Linked DNA regions of Prochlorococcus marinus XMU1408. The protein of the gene in region 2 binds, or shares a complex with, the protein of the main gene of each other region. Links are inferred from orthologs where the notes say so. Each region holds a gene or a part of one and is shown on either strand. Other genes may lie near its edges. The genes, in order: hisH and hisF.

Evidence for each region.
Region 1: the proteins of hisF (region 2) and hisH are in contact, whole or in part, in a crystal structure (PDB 6RU0), measured with the Thermotoga maritima proteins. The link is inferred for Prochlorococcus marinus XMU1408 from one-to-one orthologs. Residues at the interface, in WP_004080486.1 of Thermotoga maritima: Met1, Leu2, Ala3, Arg5, Ser40, Glu41, Asp45, Glu46, Ala70, Glu71, Ile73, Asp74, Ile75, Pro76, Phe77, Asp98, Lys99, Ser122, Gln123, Glu161, Thr195, Leu196, Asn247, Arg249, Glu251; in WP_004080484.1 of Thermotoga maritima: Asn15, Arg18, Arg22, Arg117, Leu118, Pro119, His120, Met121, Gly122, Trp123, Asn124, Asn134, Gly135, Tyr136, Tyr138, Val140, Tyr158, Glu180, Lys181, Ser182, Ser183, Lys184, Ile185.

The regions. Positions count from the first base shown.
Region 1 is NZ_QJUE01000004.1:85,160-91,176, forward strand. What follows is about bases 1-2,981. They hold hisH (imidazole glycerol phosphate synthase subunit HisH), read left to right. Parts: upstream 1-1,166; coding sequence 1,167-1,796; downstream 1,797-2,981. Other genes in these bases: DNJ73_RS06255 (GuaB3 family IMP dehydrogenase-related protein), read left to right, coding at 1-570; trxA (thioredoxin), read left to right, coding at 787-1,110; DNJ73_RS06270 (RsmD family RNA methyltransferase), read left to right, coding at 1,798-2,433; petG (cytochrome b6-f complex subunit V), read right to left, coding at 2,381-2,500; DNJ73_RS06280 (c-type cytochrome), read left to right, coding at 2,557-2,946. In the rest of the region: more of DNJ73_RS06285, read left to right, coding at 2,982-3,686; DNJ73_RS06290 (serine hydrolase), read left to right, coding at 3,741-4,814; bchI (magnesium chelatase ATPase subunit I), read left to right, coding at 4,927-6,015; crossover junction endodeoxyribonuclease RuvC, read left to right, coding at 6,016-6,017. UniProt on the Escherichia coli protein: IGPS catalyzes the conversion of PRFAR and glutamine to IGP, AICAR and glutamate. The HisH subunit catalyzes the hydrolysis of glutamine to glutamate and ammonia as part of the synthesis of IGP and AICAR.
Region 2 is NZ_QJUE01000002.1:156,254-162,271, forward strand. The notes cover bases 1,154-4,135. They hold hisF (imidazole glycerol phosphate synthase subunit HisF), read left to right. Parts: upstream 1,154-2,250; coding sequence 2,251-3,021; downstream 3,022-4,135. Other genes in these bases: chlG (chlorophyll synthase ChlG), read right to left, coding at 1,154-1,959; DNJ73_RS02350 (DUF2862 domain-containing protein), read right to left, coding at 1,975-2,196; ubiE (bifunctional demethylmenaquinone methyltransferase/2-methoxy-6-polyprenyl-1,4-benzoquinol methylase UbiE), read left to right, coding at 3,102-3,800; DNJ73_RS02365 (DUF721 domain-containing protein), read right to left, coding at 3,811-4,135. In the rest of the region: DNJ73_RS02340 (16S rRNA (cytosine(967)-C(5))-methyltransferase), read left to right, coding at 1-967; more of chlG, read right to left, coding at 1,009-1,153; more of DNJ73_RS02365, read right to left, coding at 4,136-4,293; DNJ73_RS02370 (PspA/IM30 family protein), read left to right, coding at 4,367-5,143; DNJ73_RS02375 (biotin--[acetyl-CoA-carboxylase] ligase), read left to right, coding at 5,172-5,930; DNJ73_RS02380 (ABC transporter ATP-binding protein), read right to left, coding at 5,951-6,018.

The DNA.
Region 1 (6,017 bases), on a different replicon or contig from region 2:
GAGGTTTCTTTGAAACTTATGAGAGCTGGCGCAGCAGCTGTAATGGTTGGAATCGGACCAGGTGCCGCATGTACCTCAAGGGGTGTACTGGGAGTTGGTATTCCTCAAGCGACTGCTATTGCTGATTGCTCATCAGCAAGAGATGACTTTCAAAAAGAAAGTGGGAAATATGTTCCAATCATTGCTGATGGTGGGATTATCACTGGTGGAGATATTTGCAAATGTATAGCTTGTGGTGCTGATTCAGTGATGATTGGTTCTCCAATTGCAAGATCACAAGAAGCTCCTGGAAAAGGTTTTCATTGGGGTATGGCAACTCCAAGTCCAGTTCTTCCTAGAGGGACAAGAATCAGAGTTGGAACTACCGGTAGTTTAAGAAGTATTCTTTGTGGCCCCGCAATTCTTGATGATGGAACCCACAATTTATTAGGAGCACTCAAAACCTCCATGGGAACTCTAGGAGCAACAAATATCAAGGAAATGCAAAAGGTTGAAATAGTTGTTGCACCTTCTTTGTTAACAGAAGGAAAGGTTTACCAAAAAGCACAACAACTTGGAATGGGTAAATAAAGATACTGAAAGATTTCAGAATTAAATACAAAGGTTAGAATTGAGTAGTGAGAGCCTTTGCTCTCACACTCCTCACACACAAAAACGCCCGACTTGTTCGGGTTTTTCTTATTCAAAAAAAACAAAACAATATTCAAACTTCATTTAAAAATGGCAGCAAAACTTTTTATAGGCAAAATACAATTGTTATGATCTAGTTCTTAAGACCTCTAAGGTATGTCCACTGCTTCTGCTGTAACTGATTCCTCCTTCGAACAAGAAGTCCTCCAGAGTGATGTTCCTGTTTTGGTTGATTTTTGGGCACCTTGGTGTGGACCTTGCCGAATGGTTGCCCCCATTGTTGAAGAAATCTCAAAAGATTTCGAAGGCAAAATAAAAGTCTTCAAACTAAACACTGACGAGAACCCCAATGTTGCTAGTCAGTATGGAATTAGAAGCATTCCAACTTTGATGATCTTTAAAGGTGGACAAAAAGTAGACACTGTTGTTGGGGCAGTACCAAAAGCAACTCTTTCTGGCACAATCTCCAAGCATCTTTAAAGACAAATTTTTAAATTAGTTTTAATTCCACTCAAATGATTCTTTAGGTAAATCTATTGGCAAAAATTGGATTAATAGATTATGGAATGGGTAATCTTTTTTCAGTTCAACAAGCATTTAAAAGGCTTAATCAACCTTTAGAAATAGTTTCAGATATTAAAAGACTAAACCTCTGTGATGCTTTAATTCTTCCTGGAGTAGGTGCTTTTGATCCTGCAATGAAAAATTTAAGAAATACTGACTTAATACCTTCAATAATCGATTGGGTTAATAATGGTAAACCTCTTCTTGGGATATGTTTAGGCTTACAGCTGTTATTCGAAAGCAGTGATGAAGGGATTTTAAATGGTTTAGGAGTTATAAAAGGGCACATACATAAATTACCTGAAGAACAAAATGAAAGAATTCCTCATATTGGTTGGTCACCTATTAACAAAATAAATGAGTGTCCTATTTTAGAAAATTTTACTGATAGTAATTGGATGTATTTCGTACATTCATACTCAGCATGCCCTTTAGAACAAAAAAACACTGTAGCTACTACAAAATTTGGTGAAACTGACTTTTCATCAATTGTCTGGCATAAAAATACTGGCGCCTGTCAATTTCATCCTGAAAAATCTGGTATAGCAGGGCAAAAACTTATTTTAAATTGGATTAATTGGTTGAGAAAAGGTAAATATTAGTTTGAAAGGAACAATAAAACTCTTATCTGGAAAAAGAATATTAAGTCCTTTAAATCAAAAGACAAGACCTACCACTTCAAAAGTAAGAGAGGCAATAATTAATATTCTAGGGAACAAACTTGAAGAAGCTAGTTGGCTAGATCTTTGTAGTGGAAGTGGATCAATGGCATGTGAAGTCCTTCAAAAAGGTGGAAAGCGTATACTTGCAATTGAGAAACAAAGAGCAACAGCTCATATATGCAAAAAAAACCTCCTAAATGTATTGAATACCCTTAATTATAACTCTCACATTGAAGTCATATGTAAAGAGGTGATCTCATTTCTAAGAAATGGGCCAAGCAATAAAAATATTGGATTTATTAAAAATTCTCCAACTTCTGAGCAAAGATTTGATTTTGTTTTTCTTGACCCTCCATACGATTCAGAAATATACGAAATTTCTCAAGAACTTTTATTGACAATGCAATGGATTAAAAAATCATCAACATTGATATGCGAATGCTCGTCAAAATCACTGCCAAGAATACATAATGGATGGGAGTTAAATAAAGAGAAATCTTATGGAAAAACCACTCTTCTTTTTCTTACTCCCAATCAGGCATTGAACTACTTCGACGATACTGATTCCATGCACTAACAAAAAGGCCTAATAATGTAATTGGAACTAGTCCAAGAACAATCCCACATAAAAGGGGCTCAATCATTTGCTCGAGTTTTTTAAAAGTTCTACTAACAATTCTTTCATGTCAAAGAGGTTTTAGTGAATACTCCGTCATCAAAAGCATTAATAGATCAAAACCAAAAGATTAGCTCTTGGAAAATATTCCTATTATTTATTGCTACTGCTGCATTACTAATCTTTCTTTGGACATTTGAAAATTTCAAGCAAGATCCTTTCATAATTCAAACTTTATCTCTTCAAGGTGAAACCTCAACTGGAAGCAAATTATTCAAAATCAATTGTGTAGGTTGTCATGGTATTTCCGCACAAGGATTAGTGGGACCTGATCTCCACGAAGCAACCCAAGAATTGAGTGATAAAAAAATCATTAATCAAGTTATTCGAGGCTTGACCCCTCCAATGCCAAGTTTTGATATTGAACCTCAATCAATGGCAGATCTATTGGCATATATGCACTCTCTTAATTAAAAGTGATTATTAAAAAGACTGTAAAAGTAATTCTTGTTGAACCCGCAGGAACAATAAATATTGGAAGCGTTGCAAGACTATGTGAAAACTTTAATGTTAATGAATTAAGACTAGTTTCTCCAAAGTGCGATTATTTAGCTCTAGAAGCAAAAAAAATGGCTGTAAAAGGATTAAAAAAATTAGAAGAAGCAAAAATATATAATGATCTAAATTCAGCACTTTCAGACTGCTCAAGAGTTATTGCTACTTGCGGAAGAAAAGAGCATGGAGAAATTCCTCTTAATTCAAATAAAGATGCACTTTACTGGGCAATTGAATCAGAAAGAGAAGAGACAATAGCTTTAGTTTTCGGAAGAGAAGATCGAGGTTTAACGAATGAAGAACTACTAAAAGCAAATAAAGTCATTAGTCTTAATACAAGCAAAAATTATCCATCACTAAATCTTTCACATGCAGTAGCTATTGTTCTTCATCAATTCAATCTATTAAATGAATTTGATTTGTTAAAACCCAATAAAATAATAAACTATCCTTCTAATCTAATTAAGTTAGAAGATTGTATTAATGATGCAGGTAGTCTATTTTTAGATATTGGTTTCTTGATGAAACATACTTATAAAGCAAAAATGGCAAAAATAAAAAAATTACTTCTAAGAGCCGAGGTGAATGATGATGAAGTTGCACTAATTAGAGGAATAATTAGCCAAGCCAGGTGGGCAATTAAAAATAAAAATCATTAATTAAAATAAATAGCTACAATAAATGGGAAGAATATATATTATCTTGTATATAAAGTGAAAAGTTATTTCAAAGTAATTACGAATATTTTTTTAACCAGCATTAGCTTATCGGTTTTACTTGGTAGCTTATTAAGAATTATTGGTCCCATTAATCATAACAATAAAACAACTAGAACAATTAATTTAGTAGGTAAATCGAGGAGATCTATTGAAAAAGAAATTAAAAATAAAAATTCTAATTTATTATCTTTTTATAATAATAAGTTAGACAAGTTTCAAAGCCTAGAAGAACTAATTAATAAATGGGAGAATCTAATAATTAAAAATCCAGATCTATATGTTAGTTGCTTTTTTATTTCATTAGATAATAAAGTTTATGCAGAGATAAAATCTGACATAAGACTTGCAGCAGCAAGTAGTATTAAAGTTCCAATTCTAATTGTTTTACTTACAATGTTAGATAGAGGTGAAATATTATGGAATGAAAAATTAATTCTTACAGAAGATACTATTGGTAGCGGTTCAGGCTGGATGGCTTTCCAAAAAATCGGGCAAGAATTTCCAGTTTTTGAGGTGGCTTCTGAAATGATTAGAGTTAGCGATAATACAGCAACTAATTTACTAATAAAGCGATTAGGTGGGATTGATAAAGTTAATCAAAAATTCAAAGAGATTGGATTAAAAAATACGAAAATTAATAATTTTCTTCCTGATCTAAGTGGCACAAATCTTACATCCACCAAAGATCTTTCTTTAGCAATGGCTCTTGTGGATGGTGGTTATCTACTTAAGACTGACTCCAGAGATATTTATAGAGAAATTATGCAAAAATCAAAAACAAACACTTTAATACCAACTGGCATCTTAAGAGGCCTTGAGAAAAAGACTCAAGACACTGACTATCATCTTTCATTAAGGGGGTATTTGGTTCTTAACAAAACTGGTGATATTGGAATCTCATATTCAGATACTGCATTAATCCAAACACCTTACAAATCAAAGGCATTTGCAAGTTTTATAGTTAAGGGTCCGTTTAACGATCCGAGATCACCTGAGTTGATAAGAAACTTATCGGCAGAGTTAGTACCTTTTTTACAGCAAGATCAAAAACCAACAAAAACAAATTAGATTTTTACTGACTAATTTAAAAAGATTGATTTTCATTATCATTTTTTTTTTTGAACTTTATCAATCTAAAGAGACCTGCTTGTGAAACAATCTTGTTACTGGTAATAAGAAAGTGAGTTCAACTAGAAAACGCAGAGTTTTTCCTTTCACTTCAGTGATTGGGCAGGAGGAAATGAAGCTGGCTCTTCTTCTAAATGTTATTGACCCCAGAATTGGCGGAGTGATGATAATGGGAGATAGAGGCACTGGTAAGTCCACTACCATACGTGCATTAGCTGATCTTTTGCCTGCTATTGAAGTCGTTGAGGGCGATCCCTATAACAGCTCTCTTGATGATCCAGATCTTCAAAGCAATGATGTAAGAGAGAGAATGGAACAAGGAAGTGATATTCAAAAAGCTGAGAAACAAGTGCCGATGGTAGATCTACCTTTAGGAGCTACTGAGGATAGACTTTGTGGAACTATTGATATTGAAAAAGCTCTAAGTGAGGGTGTTAGAGCTTTTGAACCAGGTCTTCTAGCTAAAGCCAATAGAGGCTTACTCTATGTAGATGAAGTTAACTTATTAGATGATCATCTTGTGGACGTTCTTCTAGATTCTGCTGCCTCAGGATGGAATACAGTTGAAAGAGAAGGAATTTCTGTTCGTCATCCAGCTAGATTTGTTCTTATTGGTTCAGGTAACCCTGAAGAAGGAGAATTAAGGCCGCAGTTACTTGATCGTTTTGGAATGAGTGTAGAGGTAAGAACGGTAAGAGAAGCCAAACTTCGTGTTCAAGTTGTTGATCAACGTACCTCTTTTGATAATAATCCTGACGCCTTTAGCGATTCGGTTCAAGGGAATCAGGAAGCCCTTCAACAGAAAGTTGTTGACGCTCAAAATTTACTTAATGAGGTCAGCATCGATGAGGATCTAAGACTAAGGATCTCTGCTGTTTGTGGAGAACTTGATGTTGATGGACTTAGGGGAGATATCGTTACTAATAGGGCCGCGAGAGCTCTTGCAGCATTTGAGGGAAGGAAAGAGGTCACTGAAGAAGATATCGCTCGTGTCGTCTCAACAGCTTTAAGACATAGACTTCGAAAAGATCCACTCGAGCAAGTAGATTCTGGAGATAGAGTAATAAAAGCTTTTTGCAAAGTATTTGAGAGAAATGAAAGTAATGACGTTTCAGAATTTGAACTTGCTTCAACAAATTAAGT
Region 2 (6,018 bases):
TGCACCTGTTGTTAATGGCATATTGCGATCTGCTCTCCGAAGCAAAGAAAAAGGTTTTAAGCTTCCTAAGTCAAAGAATCCGAGCGAGGAGCTCGCCCAAGAACAGTCAATACCAGTTTGGTTGGCTGATGAATTAATTGCTTGGAAAGGGAAAGAAGATGCTGATGTTATTGCAAAAGCATTCAATACCATAAGTCCTATTGATATAAGAGTGAATAAATTACGGGCAAATATCGAGGAAGTTAAAGAAAGTTTTGATTCCTGCGGTATTTATAATCGATTTATTCCAAATTGCCCTTACGGATTAGAAGTTCCAGTTGGTGTTGGCGAACCTATGAAATGGCCAGGTTTTGCAGAAGGTAAATGGAGTGTGCAAGATAGATCTTCACAGTTAATTGCTCCTTCCCTTGGCGCTTTGCCTGGAGAGAAGATCCTTGATGCTTGTGCGGCGCCAGGTGGCAAATCAACACATATTGCAGAATTAGTTAATAATCAGGCCGAAATTTGGTCTGTTGATCGATCATCTAGAAGAGTGGAAAAAATATTATCTAATGCAAAGAGGCTTGGAATTTCATGTTTGGAAATATTGATTGCTGATTCTAATGAATTATTAGCAGAGAACCCTAAATTGGAATCTTATTTTGATCGAATACTAATTGATGCACCTTGTTCTGGCTTGGGTACTCTGGCTCGTCATCCTGATTCAAGATGGCGAATGACTAAAGATAATATCCAGGAACTTGTTTGTATTCAAAGCCAGCTACTCAAGTCGATAGATCCTTTATTGAAAAGTGGGGGCAAATTAGTTTATTCAACTTGTACTATTCATCCCTATGAAAATCATAATCAGATCAGAAATTTTTTGAAAATAAAGTCTAAATTTTCTCTAGAATATGAGAGACAAATTTGGCCTGGAGAGGAAAATAAAGGAGATGGTTTTTACATCGCTATTCTAAATAAATTGTAAAACAGAAGATGTGGAGATAGGTTTATCTTTTGAAACCTAAATTATGAGCTTATTAAACTACTATGACCTATTGCTATAGCAGTCACAAGCATTCCTAAAATTAGAAATGGTTGTGCACTGGCTTGGTATTTAACATCAAATTTTAATGGATCACGTAAAAGCCATATGTCTTGAAATGTGATTTGAGGAATTATTAGCAAAACCAGAATTACAGATGCAAAATGTTGTCCTATTGCTATTAAAACTACTACCATCGCCAGCTGAAAGATATCTATCATTCCTGCGCTTATACGACTTGCATTTTTAATACCAAAAACAACAGGAAGTGATTCAAGACCAAGGCTTTTATCCCCTTCCACGCTTTTAAAATCATTTATCACAGCAATTCCTAAGCCTGACAAGCTATAGGCAAGAGTAAGCAGAGCAGTTGTCCAAGTTAAATGACCAAATAGAGCCTGTCCAGCCCACCAGGGAAGAGCTATATAGCTTGCACCAAGTGCATAATTCCCAAGCCAACCATTTTGTTTAAGTTTTAAAGGTGGTGCTGAGTAAATAAAACTTACAAATGAACCTCCCAATGCCAAAAGAAGGACGGAAGGAATTGTGTGATGTGCCCACAAATCTAATAAATAGGCAACTCCAAGACCGGCAATTAATAAAACCCAAATTTGACATTTTACTTGGAAAAGTGAAATTGCTCCTGAAGGTATTGGTCTATTAGGTTCATTTATTGCATCAATTTCTCTATCAAAATAATCATTTATTGTTTGGGTATAACCAGTTAAGAGTGGCCCGCTCATAAACATGCAACTTATCGAAGCAAGAATGTTGCTCAATTCCCAGTGATAATTACCACTAGCAGCTGCTCCACATATGACTCCCCATAACAAAGGAATCCATGTGATGGGCTTCATTAATTGCAAACGAAGCTTCCAAATGTTTGTTGTTTCAGAACCTCCTTTTATCCCAAGGAGTTGCCTAGCATCGCTCACTTTGTAATCTCAGGGTTAAGAAACTTCATCTTCGAAGAACCAATGTTTGCTTCCATCATTCATTTTAATTACCACACCAATGCCACCAATACCATCAGTCATCTTGTAATCGATTACAGTGCCTCTTGGATCATTAGATAGTTGGTTGATCAAATAAGAAGGTATGCGATCTCTTACACGTTCAATATTGATCTTAATTTTTGAACCTATCCTTGCAAGGGAGGTTGGCTTAGCCATGGCATCAAAATGCTTAAGTTTGGGCAACCATAACAGTTCCCCTGTTTAAAAATCATGGTTGCTTTAAGATTGATCCCTTGTCTTGATGTTTCAAATGGACGAGTAGTAAAGGGGGTTAACTTTGTTGGATTGCGTGATGCAGGTGATCCAGTTGAGTTGGGATGCAGATACAGCAAGGCTGGAGCTGATGAATTGGTCTTTCTAGACATAACAGCCACTCACGAGAAAAGATCAACTTTGGTTGACATGGTTAGACGAACATCCGAGGCGGTAACCATTCCTTTTACTGTTGGAGGTGGGATAAGTTCTATTAATGGAATAAAGGAATTGTTACGAGCAGGAGCTGACAAAGTAAGTTTAAATTCCAGTGCTGTTAAAGACCCTTCGTTGATTTCTCAAGGGGCTAATTGTTTTGGATCTCAATGTATTGTGGTTGCAATAGATGCAAAAAAGAACAAAAATATTTCTAATAAGTGGGACGTTTATGTGAGTGGTGGACGTAATAATACTGGTTTGGATGCGATTGAATGGGCAGAAAAAGTATTTGAGCATGGAGCAGGAGAAATCCTATTAACTTCCATGGACGGTGACGGAACTCAAAATGGGTATGACATAGAACTGACTAAATCTATTTCTGAAAAAGTTCCAATTCCTGTAATAGCTTCAGGAGGAGCTGGTTGCTTGAGACACATTAAAGAGGCTTTTACTCTTGGGAAATCTTCAGCTGCTCTCTTGGCATCCCTTTTGCATGATGGACAATTAACGATCAGCGAAATAAAAGAATATCTAATTAAGGAAAATTTACCTATAAGACCAATTGAATGATTAATATTTGCACTAAAAGATGTAAAATAAATCTCTCCATATTCAGTTTTTTGTGCGAGTAAATAATTTCTTAGATTTATATGAGACCTGGTAATACTAAAGCTATAGAGGAAATGTTTGATTCGATTTCTTCAAAATACGATTTTTTAAATGATATATTTAGCTTCGGATTGCATAGATTTTGGAAAAGACGATTGTTGGATATTCTTAATCCAATTTCAGGAGAAAAATGGATAGACATTTGTTGTGGAACTGGAGATATGTCAATACTCTTGGCTAGATATATGAAGAGTTCTGAAAATATTATCGGGATAGATTCAGCTTCTCAAGCATTATTAGTTGCGAGAGAAAGATCTAAGCAAAACTATTCTTCAATTGAATGGATAAATGGTGATGCGTTGGAGACAAATCTAAAATCACATCAATTTGATGGACTTTTAATGGTCTATGGCTTAAGGAATCTTTCAAGCCCTTATGCAGGGCTCAGAGAGGCTTTAAGGATTTTGAAACCAGGAGGAAGAGCTGGGATTTTAGATTTTAGATCTTTTGAGGGACCTTCCATTCAAGGGCTATTCCAAAAAATTTATCTAAGTTTTTATGTTGTTCCAATTGCATCTCTTTTCGGATTGGGAAAAGAATATTCATATATAAAAAAAAGCTTACTTAACTTTCCTTCAGGTGAAAAACAAATTTATTTGGCACTTTCTGCTGGCTTTAAAAAAGCAAAATACCAAACATTAGCAAAGGGTCAAATGGGTATTTTATTACTTGAAGCTTAATCAAAATCGTTCAATCTATTCTCAATTCTTTTCTTCTACAAAAACTACATTTACCCCATAATTTAACTTCTCCCTTGGGAGAAGGCACCTTGCAAAAAGGACAATTAGTGATTCCATTCTTATCAGTTCTACTTGGGTGCTTTTCCCATATCTCTTTTTCACTTTCTCTCGTAACTAAATCACTAGGATAATGTTGTCTAATCCGAATCTCTTTTATTTGATATCCATATGATTTTAAAGATTCAATTAATTCCAAGCGGTTGTACTGAAGAGCCTGTCTCCACTGTGGATGACTTGCACCAATCGTTAAAATTTTATTTTGAATGTTAAGAGGTGTGCAATTTAATGCGAGCTGCTCCCCAGCTATCTCTTTCCAATCTTGAATAAGACCTCCCACATTTCCTTTCCATGAAGACTTGATTCCTTCCAAGCATGTAGAAATTGACTGCTCTCTTCTTGCTTTCGTTTTATGCTTTAAGTCTTCTAAAATCAATTTTAATTAGACACTATTGGTGAGTTAGTGCTTAAATCTAGCTAATATTTTTTAGATTGCATAAAAGATCCTAATGGGATTATTAGATAGGTTAAGTCGCTTGATAAGGGCAAATCTAAATGCTTTTGTCAGTGATGCAGAAGATCCAATTAAAATACTTGATCAGTCTGTTGCTGATATGCAAGAAGACTTGGTGAAGCTTCGTCAAGCGGTGGCTATGGCTATTGCAAGTCAAAAAAGATTAGAGAATCAGGCAAATCAAGCAAAAGATCAAATAAAAAATTGGTTTACCAGAGCTGAATTAGCCTTGAAAAAGGGAGAGGATGATCTAGCTAGAGAAGCATTAAGTAGAAAAAAAACTTTTCAAGAAACTTATGAATCTTTATCGACTCAATTTCAATCACAAAATGGTCAAGTTGAAAAACTAAAGAAAAGCCTTTTGTTATTAGAGAGAAAGATTGCCGAGGCTCGAACAAAAAAAGATATGCTTAAAGCAAGAGCTCAAGCAGCTAAAGCTCAGCAACAAATTCAAAGTGCAGTTGGTGATTTAGGTAGCAAGTCCGCTATGGCTGCTTTTGAACGAATGGAAGATAAAGTAGAGGCATTGGAAGCTTCTGGGCAAGCAGCATTAGAGTTGGCTGGAGAAGATCTAGAAAGTAAGTTCGCAGCATTAGAAGGAGGTAATGATATAGAGAAAGAATTAGAGATATTGAGGACTCAATTGAAATCGGGAGTTGAGGCAATAGCGTTGCCTCCGTCTGGTTTAGATGTAAGTGAAGTAAAAACAGTAGAAATTCAAGAAGTTGAAGTTGAATTAGAGGAGATGAAAAAGTCAATGGATAATTCTTGATTGTTTAAGAACAAATTATGTTTGAAATATGAATAACCAAAAATTCGATAGGGGAGTTGGATTGATCTATAAATATTACAAATTAAACCATTCCTCTCCCAGCTATTGGAGATTAATTCTTAAACCTATTTGCGCTAGTACAGAAATAGAGCTATCAAATTGGATCGCAGAGAAACCAGTAAAAAAAAATAAGCCAATAGCGATATTCTCCTCTTGCCAAAAATTTGGTCAAGGTCAAGCTGGTCGAACTTGGTATGCACCAAAAGGAGGGGTTTGGGTTAGTGCGGCTATTAAGAGAAAAGGTTCGTGTGAACATAATTCTCAACTTTATGGGCTAGCGGTGGCATTAGCTTTGGTTGAAAGAATTGAAAGGATAGGAGTTAATGTGAAAATAAAATGGCCAAATGATCTTTTGGTTGATGGTCAAAAATTAGCTGGAATTTTACCTAGATTAATTTTTAGGGGAGGAAAACTTAGATTATTAAGAGTTGGCGTAGGTTTAAACGTTTTAAATAATGTTCCTAAAGATGGGATTTCACTAAAACAAATTATTGGAGATAAAACGATGAATATAAATTTTTGGTCTTCAGAAGTTTTATGTGCAATAGATAGATCTTTAGATCTTTTAGATAATAAACATTTTTTGTGCAGTCAGATTGAAAAAAGATTGTGGTCGAGGCAATACATTGATAAAAAAACTCGATATCAATGGGATATTAAAGGAATAGACTCAGCAGGTAGATTAATTCTATTTAATGATGGTCAAGAGAAAGTATTGTCAACTTAAAAACTATTGTATTGGCTTAGCTAATTATTAGTAACTTCTATTACTTTGCCATCTTTAAACCTTGCAATTTTTTTTGCTCTTTGAGCAA